DNA from 3 places in the Streptomyces sp. NPDC057010 genome. Region 1 is predicted to be linked to each of the others. Evidence: riboswitches for the same ligand, from Rfam matches in the RefSeq annotation. Region 1 holds a riboswitch; each other region holds the start of a gene.
What was found. A riboswitch is a leader RNA that binds a small molecule or an ion and turns the genes downstream of it on or off. The one in region 1 is predicted to bind cobalamin.

Region 1 (4,191 bases):
GGCCTGCGGCCGGCCGGCATACCCACCCGCACCACCCGTGCGGGTCGTGGGTCGACCGCGGGTGGCCGGCCCCGGCCGGGTGCCGCCTGGTGGCTGCGTCATCGGGAGCGGCGGCGGCGGGACTGCCAGACGGCGGCCGCGGCGAGGGCGGCCACCGCCGCGAGGCCCGCGAGCAGCCCGGCGGACGGGCCGCCGCCGGTGTCGCCGTCCGCCGAGGGGACGGCGGACGGGGCCGGGGCGTCGGCCATCGGCTCGCCGCAGCCCTGCTCCGGGTAGCCCGAGATCGCGCACAGCAGGGCCGCGCCGTTGTAGCGCAGCGGCTTCGCGACCGACGCCAGGGCCTCGGCCGCCGTGGCCTCCGGGGCCACCTGCGCACAGGCCGTGCGCGGCTCCGCCTGCGGCGGGGCGTCGCCCGCCGGGGCGTCCGCCGGGACGCCGAAGTCGACGACGACCGCCACCCGCTTGCGGCCCTCCACCGGCGCGGTGGCCCCGCACACGGCTCCGAAGTCGGCCGCGGCCCGCGGCTGCGCCGCCTGGTCCCCGGCGTCCTTGCTCACGGCGAAGCGGAACCCCTGCACGGAGCCGTCCGCCGGGCGGGCCGTCGACGGCCCCGCGGTGGCGTACGCCCACGTTCCGCCGGCGCCGTCCCAGAACGACCAGTAGCGGTAGCTCGACGCCAGCGCCGGCGCGGCGGCCAGCAGGGTCAGCACGAGGCCGAGGGCCAGGGCGAGGGCCGGTACGGGAACGCGGCGCATCAGAGCCGGTTCTTCTTCCGGCGGCCGCTCAGCAGGATGCCGATGCCGACACCGGCCGCGGCGCCCGCGCCGATCATCCACCACACGTTCTGGTTGCCGGAGCCCTCGCCCTTCTCGCTCTTCACCTCGGTCGCGCTCGTGTCCGCGCCCTGCGGGGCGGGGCCGGTCGCGTTCAGCTCCGAGACCAGGTCGGCGCCGCCGAAGGACTTCGGGTCGGTGCCCGTCGCGTGCGCGGCCAGGATCAGCGTGCCGAGGGCCGCCGGGCTGCCCTTCGCCCACGGCGCCGAGTTGCCCTTGAGCCACTCCAGCGCGCCCGCCGCCGACTGCTTGTGTCCGGCCGCGGCCAGGGCGATCACCGCCTCGGCGGTGTTGCCGGTGTCCGGGGTCGGCTGGTCTGCGCCCGGGGTGACGGCCGTGAGGTGGCCGTCCTTCTTCAGGGCCTCGGCCAGGTAGCCGGCCCCGCCCTGGGCGGCGGCCGCAGGGTCGGCGGGGTCCGCCGCCGGGCAGGTCAGCGCCGCGGCGGGGGTGTCCGTACCGGTCGGGACGACGGCCGCGCCCTTGCCGAGGCCGGCCAGCACCGCCGCGGCCGTCGCGTGGGCGTTGGCGGGCAGCTTGCCGTCGGCCGGCTGGTACGCGAAGGCGCCCCGGTCGGCGGCCGGCTCGGCGGTGCAGCCGAGCTGGAAGGGGAGCAGGCCCTCGTACGCCGACTTGCCGGTCTTCGACTTGACCTCGGCCGGCTTCTCGCCGGCCGCCACCAGGGCGCTGATCACGATGCCGGTCGAGATGGCGTCCGTACCGGTGTCCATGGCGCCGCCGGGGCTGTTGCTCCAGCCGCCGTCCGCGTTCTGTACGGACTTCAGCCAGCCGACGGCCTTCTTCACCGTCTCGTCGTGGCCGCCGACCGCGGCCAGCGCCTGTACGGCGGCCGCGGTGGCGTTGGAGTCGATGAACGTCGAGGCGTCGCAGGCCTTGGCGGTGTCGGCGCGGAAGGAGGGGAAGGCGCCGTTCGCGCACTGCTGGCCGGTCAGCCAGTCCACGGCCTGCGCGGCGGGCTTGATGCCGACGGTGTCCTGGGCGAGCAGCGCGAAGGACTGCCGCCACACGCCGTCGTACGTCGGGTCGTTCTTGCCGTAGAGCCCGGAGGGGATCACGGGCGGCGCGGAGGGGGAGGCGGGCGGCGCGGTGTCGGCGAGGGCTGCGGGGGCCGCGCCCACGCACAGCACGGCGGAGGCGGCGAGCGCGGCGGCGCTGCGGCGGACGATCATGGGGGCGGGTGCCTCTCCTGCTGGGGAGCGGGAGGCAGGCACGCACAGGCACCGGGCTCCGGCTCCGTTTACCTCGACGGTGCCGGCCGCCGGGGGCCCCGGCGACGCGAGCCGCGCACTGACGGTACGGGGCATTCCGGCTCCCCGCCCGGGCGGCGCCGGTGTGGCGCCGGGGGTGGGTCACGGTTGCGGGTCAGCGCCGGAATTGCACCGGCTTCCCCCCGTACGAAAGTGTGGACGACGGCCTCACTCTACCGGCCCGTAGCCCGCGTGCCCGGTGGCGCCGGGCGGCAGCGCCCCTTACCGGCGGGCCCGGCGGGGCCCGGCGGCGCGGCTCACAGGGCCCGGTACGTCACCGGGTCGCTGCCCGGGACGGCCTCCGCGCGGCCCTGCTTCACCAGCCGCCGCAGGTGGGCCTCGGCCTCCGAGACGGCGATGTTGCGGGAGCCGTACGGGATCTGCTCCCAGGGCCGGTTCCATTCCATCCGCTCCGCCAGCCCCCACGGGGTGAGCGGCTCGGCCAGCAGCGCCCACAGGCCGGTGAGCCGCTCCTCGTGGTGGTCCAGCAGCTCCCGTACGCGGGCGGGCGCGTCGGTGAAGGCGTGCTGGTGGGCGGGGAGCACCTCGGCGGGGCGGAGGCGGCCGATGCGTTCGAGGGAGTCGAGGTAGTCCCCGAGCGGGTCGGTGACGCGGGTGTCCTCCGGGTTCTCGTAGAGGCCGATGTGGGGGGAGATCCCGGGCAGGAGGTGGTCGCCGGAGAAGAGGCGGCCGTTGCCGGGGAGGTTCGCCGGGTGCTCCTCCTCCAGGTGCAGGCAGACGTGGCCGGGGGTGTGGCCCGGGGTCCAGATCGCGCGGAGCCGGCGCCCGGCGAGGGGCAGCAGCTCGGCGGGGACGATCTCCCGGTCGGGCACGGCGGCCCGCAGCCCGGGCAGGGTGCGCATGCGGCCGCTCGCGCGGGCGGCGCGCAGCGGGGCGATGTGCTCCTCGGGGGCTCCGGCGGCGGCGAGCTTCTCGCTCATGTAGTCGAACCAGACGCCGGGCTCGGCGCCCCGGGTCCGTACGACGACCTCCGTGTCGGCGGCGTGCATCGCGATCCAGGCGCCGGAGGCCTCGCGGACCTTGCCGGACAGGCCGTGGTGGTCGGGGTGGTGGTGGGTGATGACGACGCCGTGGACGTCGGCGACGGCGGTGCCGAGCGCGGCGAGGCCGGCGACGAGGGTGTCCCACGAGGCGGGGTCGTCCCAGCCGGTGTCGACGAGGACCGGGCCGCGGTCGGTGTCGAGGACGTGGACCAGGGTGTGGCCGAGCGGATTGTCGGGGATGGGGACTTTGACCGCCCACACCCCGCCGCCGTGGTCGGTCACGTGCGGGGCGTCCTGCGGGGCGTCCTGCGGAGTGGTTCGCGGGATGTCCTGTGACCTGTCCTCTGGCATGAGGTCCCCCTGTCTGGCTCCTGGAACGAGAACTTGTTCCACTTGAACTGGTAGCCCAAGTCGACCATCTTCAAGGGCTCCTGACTAGTCGTTGGATCTTCCCGGCTGTTCCGTCCTGGCCGTGGACTCCTCCAACTAGAACTGGTATCAGTTCTGGAACGCCAAGCCGCAGGAGGCATCAGCCATGACCGAGCTCGTGGAACACGGACAACTGTTCATCGGCGGGGAATGGACGGATCCGCAGGGCACCGACACGATCCAGGTCGTCTCCCCCCACACCGAGCAGGTCATCGGCTCCGTGCCGCACGCCTCCAAGGCGGACGTCGACCGGGCGGTCGAGGCCGCGCGCAAGGCCTTCGACGAGGGCCCCTGGCCCCGGATGTCCCTCGACGAGCGGATCGCCGTCGTCACCCGCATCAAGGACGCCATAGCCGTCCGGCACGAGGAGATCGCCCGCTCGATCAGCTCCCAGAACGGATCGCCGTACTCCTGGAGCGTCCTCGCCCAGGCGCTCGGCCCGATGATGGTCTACGACGCCGCGATCACCGTCGCGCGCGCCTACCCGTACGAGGAGTACCGCCAGGGCGTGCTCGGCCCGATCCTGGTGCGCCGCGAGCCGGTCGGCGTCGTCGCGGCCGTCATCCCGTGGAACGTCCCGCAGTTCGTGGCGGCCGCCAAGCTGGCCCCGGCGCTGCTCAGCGGCTCGGCGGTCATCCTCAAGCCGTCCCCCGAGTCCCC
Region 2 (4,191 bases), on a different contig from region 1:
GGGTAAGGCCGTTGCGGTCATGAGGTGGTGGCCGGTGGCCGCGAGCAGCACGCAGACGGCTGCGAACATCGCAGCCCGGGCGGCTCGGGAACAGGGGCCTGGTGTCATGGCGGGCTCATCCTCGCACCGCGATTCCGGGCGGTGCACCCGGGTGCGCACGATCTGAGCAATTCTTGTACTTCTTCTGTATCCCGCCTGGATCGCGTGCCCCAGGTGCCCCACGTGCCGCGGGGCCCGGCGGCCGGATGCCGCCGGGCCCTCGCTGGTTTCCCGGGACCGGTCAGCCGGAGGTCAGCTCGGAGCGGACCGTGTGGGCCGCCGCGACCAGGTGCTCCAGGGAGGCCCGGGTCTCCGGCCAACCGCGGGTCTTCAGGCCGCAGTCCGGGTTGACCCACAGCCGCTCGGCCGGGATCGCCCGGAGCCCCTTGCGCAGCAGGGCGGCCGCCTCGTCGGCGGAGGGGACGCGCGGCGAGTGGATGTCCCAGACGCCCGGCCCGACCTCGCGCGGGTAGCCCGCGCCCGCGAGTTCGTCCGCCACCTGCATGTGGGAGCGGGCGGCTTCCAGGCTGATGACGTCCGCGTCGAGGTCGTCGATGGCCTGGAGGACGTCGCCGAACTCCGCGTAGCACATGTGGGTGTGGATCTGGGTCTCCGGCCGGACCCCGCTCGTGGTGAGCCGGAACGATTCGGTGGCCCAGGCCAGGTACTCGGCGTGCCCGTCGGCCCGCAGCGGAAGGGTTTCACGCAGGGCGGGCTCGTCCACCTGGATCACCGAAGTCCCCGCGGCCTCCAGGTCGTTCACCTCGTCCCGCAGGGCGAGGGCCACCTTGCGGGCGGTGTCGCCGAGCGGCTGGTCGTCGCGTACGAAGGACCAGGCCAGCATGGTGACCGGGCCGGTCAGCATCCCCTTGACGGGACGGCCCGTCTGCGCCTGGGCGTAGGAGGTCCAGCGGACGGTCATCGGGTCGGGGCGGGAGATGTCGCCGGCGAGGACCGGCGGGCGGACGTAGCGCGTCCCGTACGACTGGACCCAGCCGTGCTGCGTGGCCAGGTAGCCGGTCAGCTGTTCGGCGAAGTACTGGACCATGTCGTTGCGTTCGGGCTCCCCGTGCACGAGCACGTCGATGCCCGCCTTCTCCTGGAAGGCGAGGACCTCGCGGATCTCGGCCTCGATGCGCTCCTCGTAGCCGTCCGTGCCGAGGCGTCCGGCGCGCAGGTCGGCGCGGGCGGTGCGCAACTCCGGGGTTTGCGGGAAGGAGCCGATCGTGGTGGTGGGCAGCGGGGGCAGGCGCAGGTGGGCCCGCTGGGCGGGGGCCCGGTCGGCGTAGGGCTGCGGGCGGCGGGCATCGGCCGCGGTGACCGCGGCGGCGCGGGCCCGTACGGCCGGGTCGTGGGTGAGCGCCGAGCTCGCCCGCGAGGCCAGGTCGGCCCGGTTGGCGGCGAGTTCGGCCGCGATCGCGTCGGTACCGTGGGCCAGGCCGCGGGCCAGCGTGGTGATCTCGGCGCTCTTCTGCCGGGCGAAGGCCAGCCAGCGGCGGACCTGCGGGTCGATGTCGCGTTCGGCGGCGACGTCCAGCGGGACGTGCAGCAGGGAACAGGACGCGGCGACGTCGACGCGGTCGGCGAGGCCCAGCAGCGTGCCCAGGGTGGTGAGGGACTTCGCGTGGTCGTTGATCCAGATGTTGCGGCCGTTGACCACGCCGGCGACCAGGCGCTTGCCGGGCAGGCCGCCCACGGCGGCGAGGTCGGCGAGGTTGCCGGCGGCCCGCTCGGTGAAGTCCAGGGCCAGGCCCTCGACGGGCGCCTTCGCGAGCACCGGCAGGGCGTCGCCCAGCCGGTCGAAGTACGAGGCGACCAGCATCCTGGGCCGGTCGGTGAGCGCGCCGAGCTCCCGGTAGGCGCGGGCCGCGGCGCCCAGGTCGGCCGGGGTCCGGTCCTGGACGAGGGCCGGCTCGTCCAGCTGCACCCACTCGGCGCCGGCCGCCCGCAGGTCGGCGAGGACCTGCGCGTAGACGGGCAGCAGCCGGTCCAGGAGGGTCAGCGGCTGGAAGCCGGGTGCGACGCCGGGGGCCGGCTTGGCCAGCAGGAGGTAGGTGACCGGGCCGACGAGCACGGGCCGCGGGGCCAGCCCGAGGGCGAGGGCCTCGCGCAGCTCCGCGACCTGCTTGGCCGAGTCGGCGGTGAAGGCGGTGTCGGGGCCGAGTTCGGGGACGAGGTAGTGGTAGTTGGTGTCGAACCACTTGGTCATCTCCAGCGGCGCCACGTCCTGGGTGCCGCGGGCCATCGCGAAGTAGCCGTCGAGGGCGTCGGCGGCGACCGCCGCCCGGTGCCGGGCGGGAACGGCGCCGACCATCACGCTGGTGTCCAGCACGTGGTCGTAGTATGAGAAGTCGCCGGTCGGCACCTCGGTGATGCCGGCCCCGGCGAGCTGCCGCCAGTTCGAGCGGCGCAGGTCCCGGGCGGTGCGGTGGAGGGCATCGGCGGTGACGCGGCCCTTCCAGTAGCCCTCGACGGCCTTCTTCAGTTCGCGGTTCTGACCCTGCCGGGGGTAGCCGTACACGGTGGGCCGTGCTGCCGCGGCTGCGGACTTGTCTGTCACGGAACTCTCCTTCGCGAGCCTGTCTCCATGGCCCGGTGAGGGCCGAAGGCGCGAAGGGGTGCCGGAACGGGCGGCCCGCCGGGGTCGCGTACGGCTGGGTACGCGACGGGAGACCCGCCTGAGGTGCACGCCGACCCGCCCACGAGGTCACCGGGAAACCGTGCGCGGTCGTTCGCGCACGGGCAACGGGCAGGTCTTCGGACTCGCGGGCACACCGACCTCTGTTTCGAGAGGCGGCACCTACTGGCCGTCGCTTCCCAGGACCGGTTCCGGTCCCAGTGCGTATGACGGCGGTCGTTCCCGCTCACCGCTGCGGGGCAGTCCCGGATTCCCACCGGGTTCCCTCTTGCGACGCGTCCCGCCTGGCGGACGGGAGCGAACCAGCTGCGTTCACAAGCCTACCCGCTGTACGCGTGGAAACCACGAGCCGATTTCCGGCCCGACCGTCCCAAGCCCCCGGAGCCGGCAGCCCTGTTGACTAGGATGATCACTTCTCTTGATCAGAGACGAAGGAGTCACCGCTCGTGATCGTGATCGCCCACCTCAGCGATGTCCATCTCGACGGCGGCACGCGGGCCGCCGACCGCACCCGCGCCGTCATGGAGTACCTCGACAGCCTGCCGTACGACCTGGACGCCGTCCTGGTCAGCGGTGACATAGCCGACCACGCCACCGCCGCCGAATACGAGGAAGCCGCCAAACTGCTGCGCTCCCGGCACCCGTTGGTCATCTGCCCCGGCAACCACGACGAGCGGGTCGCCTTCCGGCAGGGGCTGCTGGGGGAGGGGCCCGCCGCGGCCGCGGCACCGGTCGACCAGGTGCTGCGCGGGGACGGGTTCGTGCTCGCGGTGTGCGACTCCTCCGTCCCCGGCGAGGACCACGGCCTGCTGGAGGAGTCCACGCTCGGCTGGCTGGACGGCGTACTGGCCGACACGCCGCGGGAGACCCCGGTGCTGGTCGCCTTCCACCACCCGCCGGCTGCGCTGCACACCCCGTACGTGGACGAGATCCGGCAGTTCGGCGAGGAGCGGCTCGCGGCGCTGGCCGAGCGGCACCCGCACCTCAAGGCCTTCCTGTGCGGGCACGCCCACACCGCGGCGGCGACCACCTTCGCCGGGCGCCCGCTGCTGGTCGCGCCGGGCGTGGTCTCCACCCTGCGGCTCCCCTGGGAGGTCCAGACCGCACCCGACCACCACGTCCACCTCGACGAGCCGCCCGCCGTCGCCTTCCACGTGCTGGGCGAGGACGGGCGGCTGACGACCCACTACCGGGTGGTCGTGGCCCGCCCGTAGGCGCGGCCGGCGCGGCGGGCCACTCGTGCGCGGGGTCAGGGGCCCACGGTGATCTGCTGGGCCGGGTCGGTCGTGTCGGCGACGAGGTAGACGGCGTTGAAGGTGGACGAGGTCGCGCTCGTCGGGCAGCCGAACCCGCCGGTGACCTTGACCGGCACGGAGGCGTTGGTGAAGGTCAGGCTCGACGGCGCGCCGTTGGCCCAGGTGCCGCCGACGTTGGCCGCGGCCGTGGGCGCCGCCGTGACGGTACAGGAGGCGAGCCCCGTCGTCTTGACCACCAGCCCGCCGACCGGCACGGTC
Region 3 (4,191 bases), on a different contig from region 1:
CTCTGGTCCAGGAACGGGGTACGGGCCGCGGCCATGTCGATCAGGCCGCGCTGCGGGATCTCCCACGCCGTGCGGTACAGCTCGCGCACCTCGGCCGGGATCCAGCCGAAGCCCTGCACCGAGCCGGAGGAGTCGCGCAGCGCCTCGCGGGTCTGCGCGTCCCACACGCCGAGCTGCTTCAGCTCCTCCACCAGGTAGGCGTTGACCTGGAGGAACTCACCGCTGAGGGTCTCGCGCTTGAAGAGGTTGGAGACCTGCGGCTCGATGCACTCGTACACGCCCGCGATCGAGGCGATCGTCGCCGTCGGGGCGATCGCGAGGAGCAGGGAGTTGCGCATGCCGGTCTTCGCGACCCGGGCGCGCAGCGCGTCCCAGCGCTCCGGCCAGTTCAGCGCCACGTCGTAGTGGTCCGGGTGCAGGACGCCCTGGGCGGTGCGGGTCTCGGCCCACGCCGGGAGCGGGCCGCTGCGCTCGGCGAGGTCGCAGGACGCCTCGTACGCGGCCAGCATGATCCGCTCGGAGATCTTCGTCGACAGGGCCTTCGCCTCGGGGGAGTCGAAGGGGAGCCGCAGCTTGAAGAAGACGTCCTGGAGGCCCATCGCGCCCAGGCCCACCGGACGCCACTTGGCGTTGGAGCGGCCGGCCTGCTCGGTCGGGTAGAAGTTGATGTCGACCACGCGGTCGAGGAAGGTCACGGCCGTCCGGACGGTCTCGTCCAGGCGCTCCCAGTCCAGCTCCCCGCCGGCCACGAAGGCGCCCAGGTTGACCGAGCCGAGGTTGCAGACGGCGGTCTCGCCGTCGTTGGTGACCTCGATGATCTCGGTGCAGAGGTTGGAGGAGTGGACGACCGTGCCGGGCAGCGCGGTCTGGTTCGCGGTCCGGTTGGAGGCGTCCTTGAAGGTCATCCAGCCCTGGCCGGTCTGCGCGAGCGTGCGCATCATGCGGCCGTACAGGTCGCGGGCCGGCATGGTCTTCTTGGCGAGCCCGGCCGCCTCGGCCTTGACGTACGCGGCGTCGAAGTCGGCGCCGTACAGGTCCACCAGCTCGGGGACGTCGGCCGGGGAGAACAGCGACCACTGGCCGTCCGCGTTCACGCGGCGCATGAACTCGTCCGGGATCCAGTGGGCGAGGTTGAGGTTGTGCGTACGGCGCTGGTCCTCGCCGGTGTTGTCGCGCAGCTCCAGGAACTCCTCGATGTCCGCGTGCCAGGTCTCCAGGTAGACGGCGGCGGCGCCCTTGCGGCGGCCGCCCTGGTTCACGGCGGCGACGGAGGCGTCCAGGGTCTTCAGGAACGGCACGATGCCGTTGGAGTGGCCGTTGGTGCCGCGGATCAGCGAACCGCGGGCGCGGATGCGGGAGTACGACAGGCCGATGCCGCCGGCGTGCTTCGAGAGGCGGGCGACCTGGTGGTAGCGGTCGTAGATCGAGTCGAGCTCGTCCAGCGGGGAGTCCAGCAGGTAGCAGGAGGACATCTGCGGGTGCCGGGTGCCGGAGTTGAAGAGCGTGGGGGAGGACGGCAGGTAGTCGAGGCGGCTCATCAGCCGGTAGAGCGAAGCCACTTCCTCGACGGCGCGCACGCTCTCGTCCTCGGCGAGGCCGCAGGCCACGCGCAGCATGAAGTACTGCGGGGTCTCGATGACCTGGCGGGTGATGGGGTGGCGCAGCAGGTAGCGGCTGTGCAGGGTGCGCAGGCCGAAGAAGCCGAACCGGTCGTCCGCGCCCTCGGCGAGAGTGTGTTCCACCAGCGCGTCCAGGCGGGCCGCGTGGGTGCGGACGAACTCGGCCGTGCGGTCGGCGATGAGCCCCTCGCGGTGGCCGACCTCGACGGAGGCGGAGAAGGAGGTGGCGCCCTGGCCGGCGGCCTCGTCGGCGACGGCCAGCGTCAGCAGCCGGGCGGCGAGCCTGGAGTACGCCGGGTCCTCGGAGATCAGCCCGGCGGCGGCCTCGGTGGCCAGCCCCCGCAGCTCGGCCTCGTCGGCGGCGGCGCTGCGGCCGCGCAGCGCGGCGGCGGCGACCCGGCCGGGGTCGGCGTCGGGGAGGTCGGCCGTCAGCTCGGTGAGGGTACGCAGCAGCGTGGCCCCCGGGCCCTCGGTGTTGTCGCCTGAAACGGACTCGGCGCGCGGTGCGGAAGGCGCGATGGTCACGGCGGGAGCTCTCCCTCGCTCGGCCCGGCGTCGGCGGGCAGGGCACGGGGAGGCGCATGCGGGCGCGACAGGTCGCGCACACCGCACGGCGTCCACCGGCCCAACCGCGAGGCCCGGACGTATCGGCACCCGGTTCGGTCGAGCCGGGCGCACTGTCGGCAGGTCTTCGGACTTGCGGGTGCACCGATGGGTGCACTTCATACCGTTGCGGGACAGTTCCGGATTCACACCGGATTCCCCTGCGGCGACAGCAGGCATGAGCATACATGTGGGGGCCGTGTCCTGTGCGACCCCCTAGATGTTGTGTCGCCGTGGCTACAGTTCGAGACCGTACGTAAGCAGAGTGAGGGCGGGGAACGGCGCCCAGTCCCGCGCGGGGGTCCGTACGAAGCCGAGGCGTTCATAGATCCGGTGGGCGGCCGGCATGTCATCCGACGTGGACAGCACGAGGCGCCGTACGCCGTCGAGGGCCCGGGCGCGGTCGATGCAGGCTCGTACCAGTGCCTCGCCGGCCCCCTGTCCGCGGCCCTCCCGGGCGACGGCCAGCATCCGGAACTCGGCTTCGTCGGACTGCGCGATGTCGCGGAAGGAACTCCCGGGCGGGGCGAAGGCCACACCGCCGAGCAGCCGGCCGTCGCTCCGCACGGCGACCAGTATCTCGCTGTCGGCGGCCCGCCCGGCCACGTCCCGCAGCCGCGCGAGGTACGGGTCCTCCTCGCCGTAGGTGAGCAGCCCGTCCCCGAGGTAGGCCCGCGCGGTGATCTCCCCGAGCTCCTCGTACTCCGCCGGCAGCGCCTGCCTGATCACGATGTCCATGCGGTCGAGTGTGCCGGACACTACCCTGACGGGCATGGGCACCCGAGGGGATCGACCCCACATGCTTCCCGAAGAGTTCGAGGCGGTGGCGCGGATCGCCGCCCGCGTGGCGCAAGGGCTGCGGCTCGAGTTCATCGACGGGCGACTGAGCGTCAAGGCCCGGCATGACGGGAATCGGGGGAGGGTGGCCCAGTGGCTGACGCGCGGCTTGCTCGAGGCGAGGCCGGAGCTCTTCCTGCATGCCTGAAGGGACTGCGGGTACAGACGGATCTCGCGTGCCGTGCCACGGCCGACGGCGCGTTGGCGCCGAGCGAGGCGTTCGCAGGACAGGGTGAATGGGGCGACCCGAAGCCGGTGCTCATGGTTGCCGAGGTCACCTCGTACGACCGTGAAACCGACCGGCGCAGCCGGGTCGACAAGCCCCGGGCCTATGCGGAGACCGGTATCCCTGTCTATCTGCTGGTCGACCGGGACAACGGCCTGGTTGCCGTCCACAGCGAGCCCGACGGGCCGCGGTACGAGCTGGTGCGCAGCATTCCGTTCGGCAAGGACGTCGAGCTCCCCGACCCCGTCGGCGTCACCCTCCGGACCGAGCCCCTCAAGGACTGGGTGCGTTGAGCCCACACGCGCCGAAGGGCCCCGCCGGGGGGCGGGGCCCTTCGTGTGTGTTCAGCAGCAGCGGAAGCCCTCGCGGGGGTCCGCCTCGCGGGCGTCCGTGCGAGCCCGCTCGAACTCGCGGCGGGTCGGGACCGCGGCGTGCGGGTCGTGGGAGCGGGCGTGGGCGACGTGGCGGTCGTACGCCGCCTCGCCCGAGAACTCCCGTACGTAGTACCGGGCCCGCTCCAGCGCGCTGCGCAGGCGGCTCATCAGGCCACCGGCTCCTTCGGGCGTCCGCCGCCCGAGTCGAGGCCCGCCGCGGCGAGCTCCGCCCGCTCCTCGGCGGTCGGGACGAGCCCGGCCGGGGCGATGATCTTCGACTCGGTCCACGGGACCTCGGAGAGCCTCACGGACTCGGGGCTGCTGATGGCCTTGAAGCACGTCCGGGCCGCGTCCGCCAGCACGATGATGATCAGGATCGCGAACAGCGCCGACAGCGCGCCGTCCACCGTGGCGTTGGTGACCACGGTGTGCATGTCGTCCATGTTCTTCGCGGGCGGCAGCACCTTCCCCGCGTCGATCCCGGTCTGGTACTTGTCGCGCTGCGCGAAGAAGCCGACCTTCACGTCCTCCG

Region 2: it holds a riboswitch for cobalamin, as region 1 does, so the genes downstream of both, metE (5-methyltetrahydropteroyltriglutamate--homocysteine S-methyltransferase) here and ACFTXQ_RS31125 (prenyltransferase/squalene oxidase repeat-containing protein) in region 1, are expected to answer to the same signal.
Region 3: it holds a riboswitch for cobalamin, as region 1 does, so the genes downstream of both, ACFTXQ_RS33550 (ribonucleoside-diphosphate reductase subunit alpha) here and ACFTXQ_RS31125 (prenyltransferase/squalene oxidase repeat-containing protein) in region 1, are expected to answer to the same signal.

Annotation. Positions count from the first base shown of each region.
Region 1 covers NZ_JBHUSC010000057.1:2,185-6,375, forward strand. Annotated here, with positions in the region: gene ACFTXQ_RS31115 (energy-coupling factor transporter transmembrane component T) at 1-102, opposite strand, end outside; gene ACFTXQ_RS31120 (SCO2322 family protein) at 99-755, opposite strand; gene ACFTXQ_RS31125 (prenyltransferase/squalene oxidase repeat-containing protein) at 755-2,020, opposite strand; cobalamin riboswitch at 2,135-2,275, opposite strand; gene ACFTXQ_RS31130 (MBL fold metallo-hydrolase) at 2,356-3,453, opposite strand; gene ACFTXQ_RS31135 (aldehyde dehydrogenase) at 3,638-4,191, shown strand, end outside.
Region 2 covers NZ_JBHUSC010000075.1:6,762-10,952, forward strand. Annotated here, with positions in the region: gene ACFTXQ_RS33995 (hypothetical protein) at 1-108, opposite strand, end outside; gene metE (5-methyltetrahydropteroyltriglutamate--homocysteine S-methyltransferase) at 281-2,599, opposite strand; cobalamin riboswitch at 2,770-2,999, opposite strand; gene ACFTXQ_RS34005 (metallophosphoesterase) at 3,124-3,891, shown strand; gene ACFTXQ_RS34010 (hypothetical protein) at 3,927-4,191, opposite strand, start outside.
Region 3 covers NZ_JBHUSC010000071.1:16,096-20,286, forward strand. Annotated here, with positions in the region: gene ACFTXQ_RS33550 (ribonucleoside-diphosphate reductase subunit alpha) at 1-2,144, opposite strand, end outside; cobalamin riboswitch at 2,284-2,415, opposite strand; gene ACFTXQ_RS33555 (GNAT family N-acetyltransferase) at 2,460-2,960, opposite strand; gene ACFTXQ_RS33560 (hypothetical protein) at 3,022-3,207, shown strand; gene ACFTXQ_RS33565 (Uma2 family endonuclease) at 3,153-3,578, shown strand; gene ACFTXQ_RS33570 (CstA-like transporter-associated (seleno)protein) at 3,630-3,827, opposite strand; gene ACFTXQ_RS33575 (carbon starvation CstA family protein) at 3,827-4,191, opposite strand, start outside.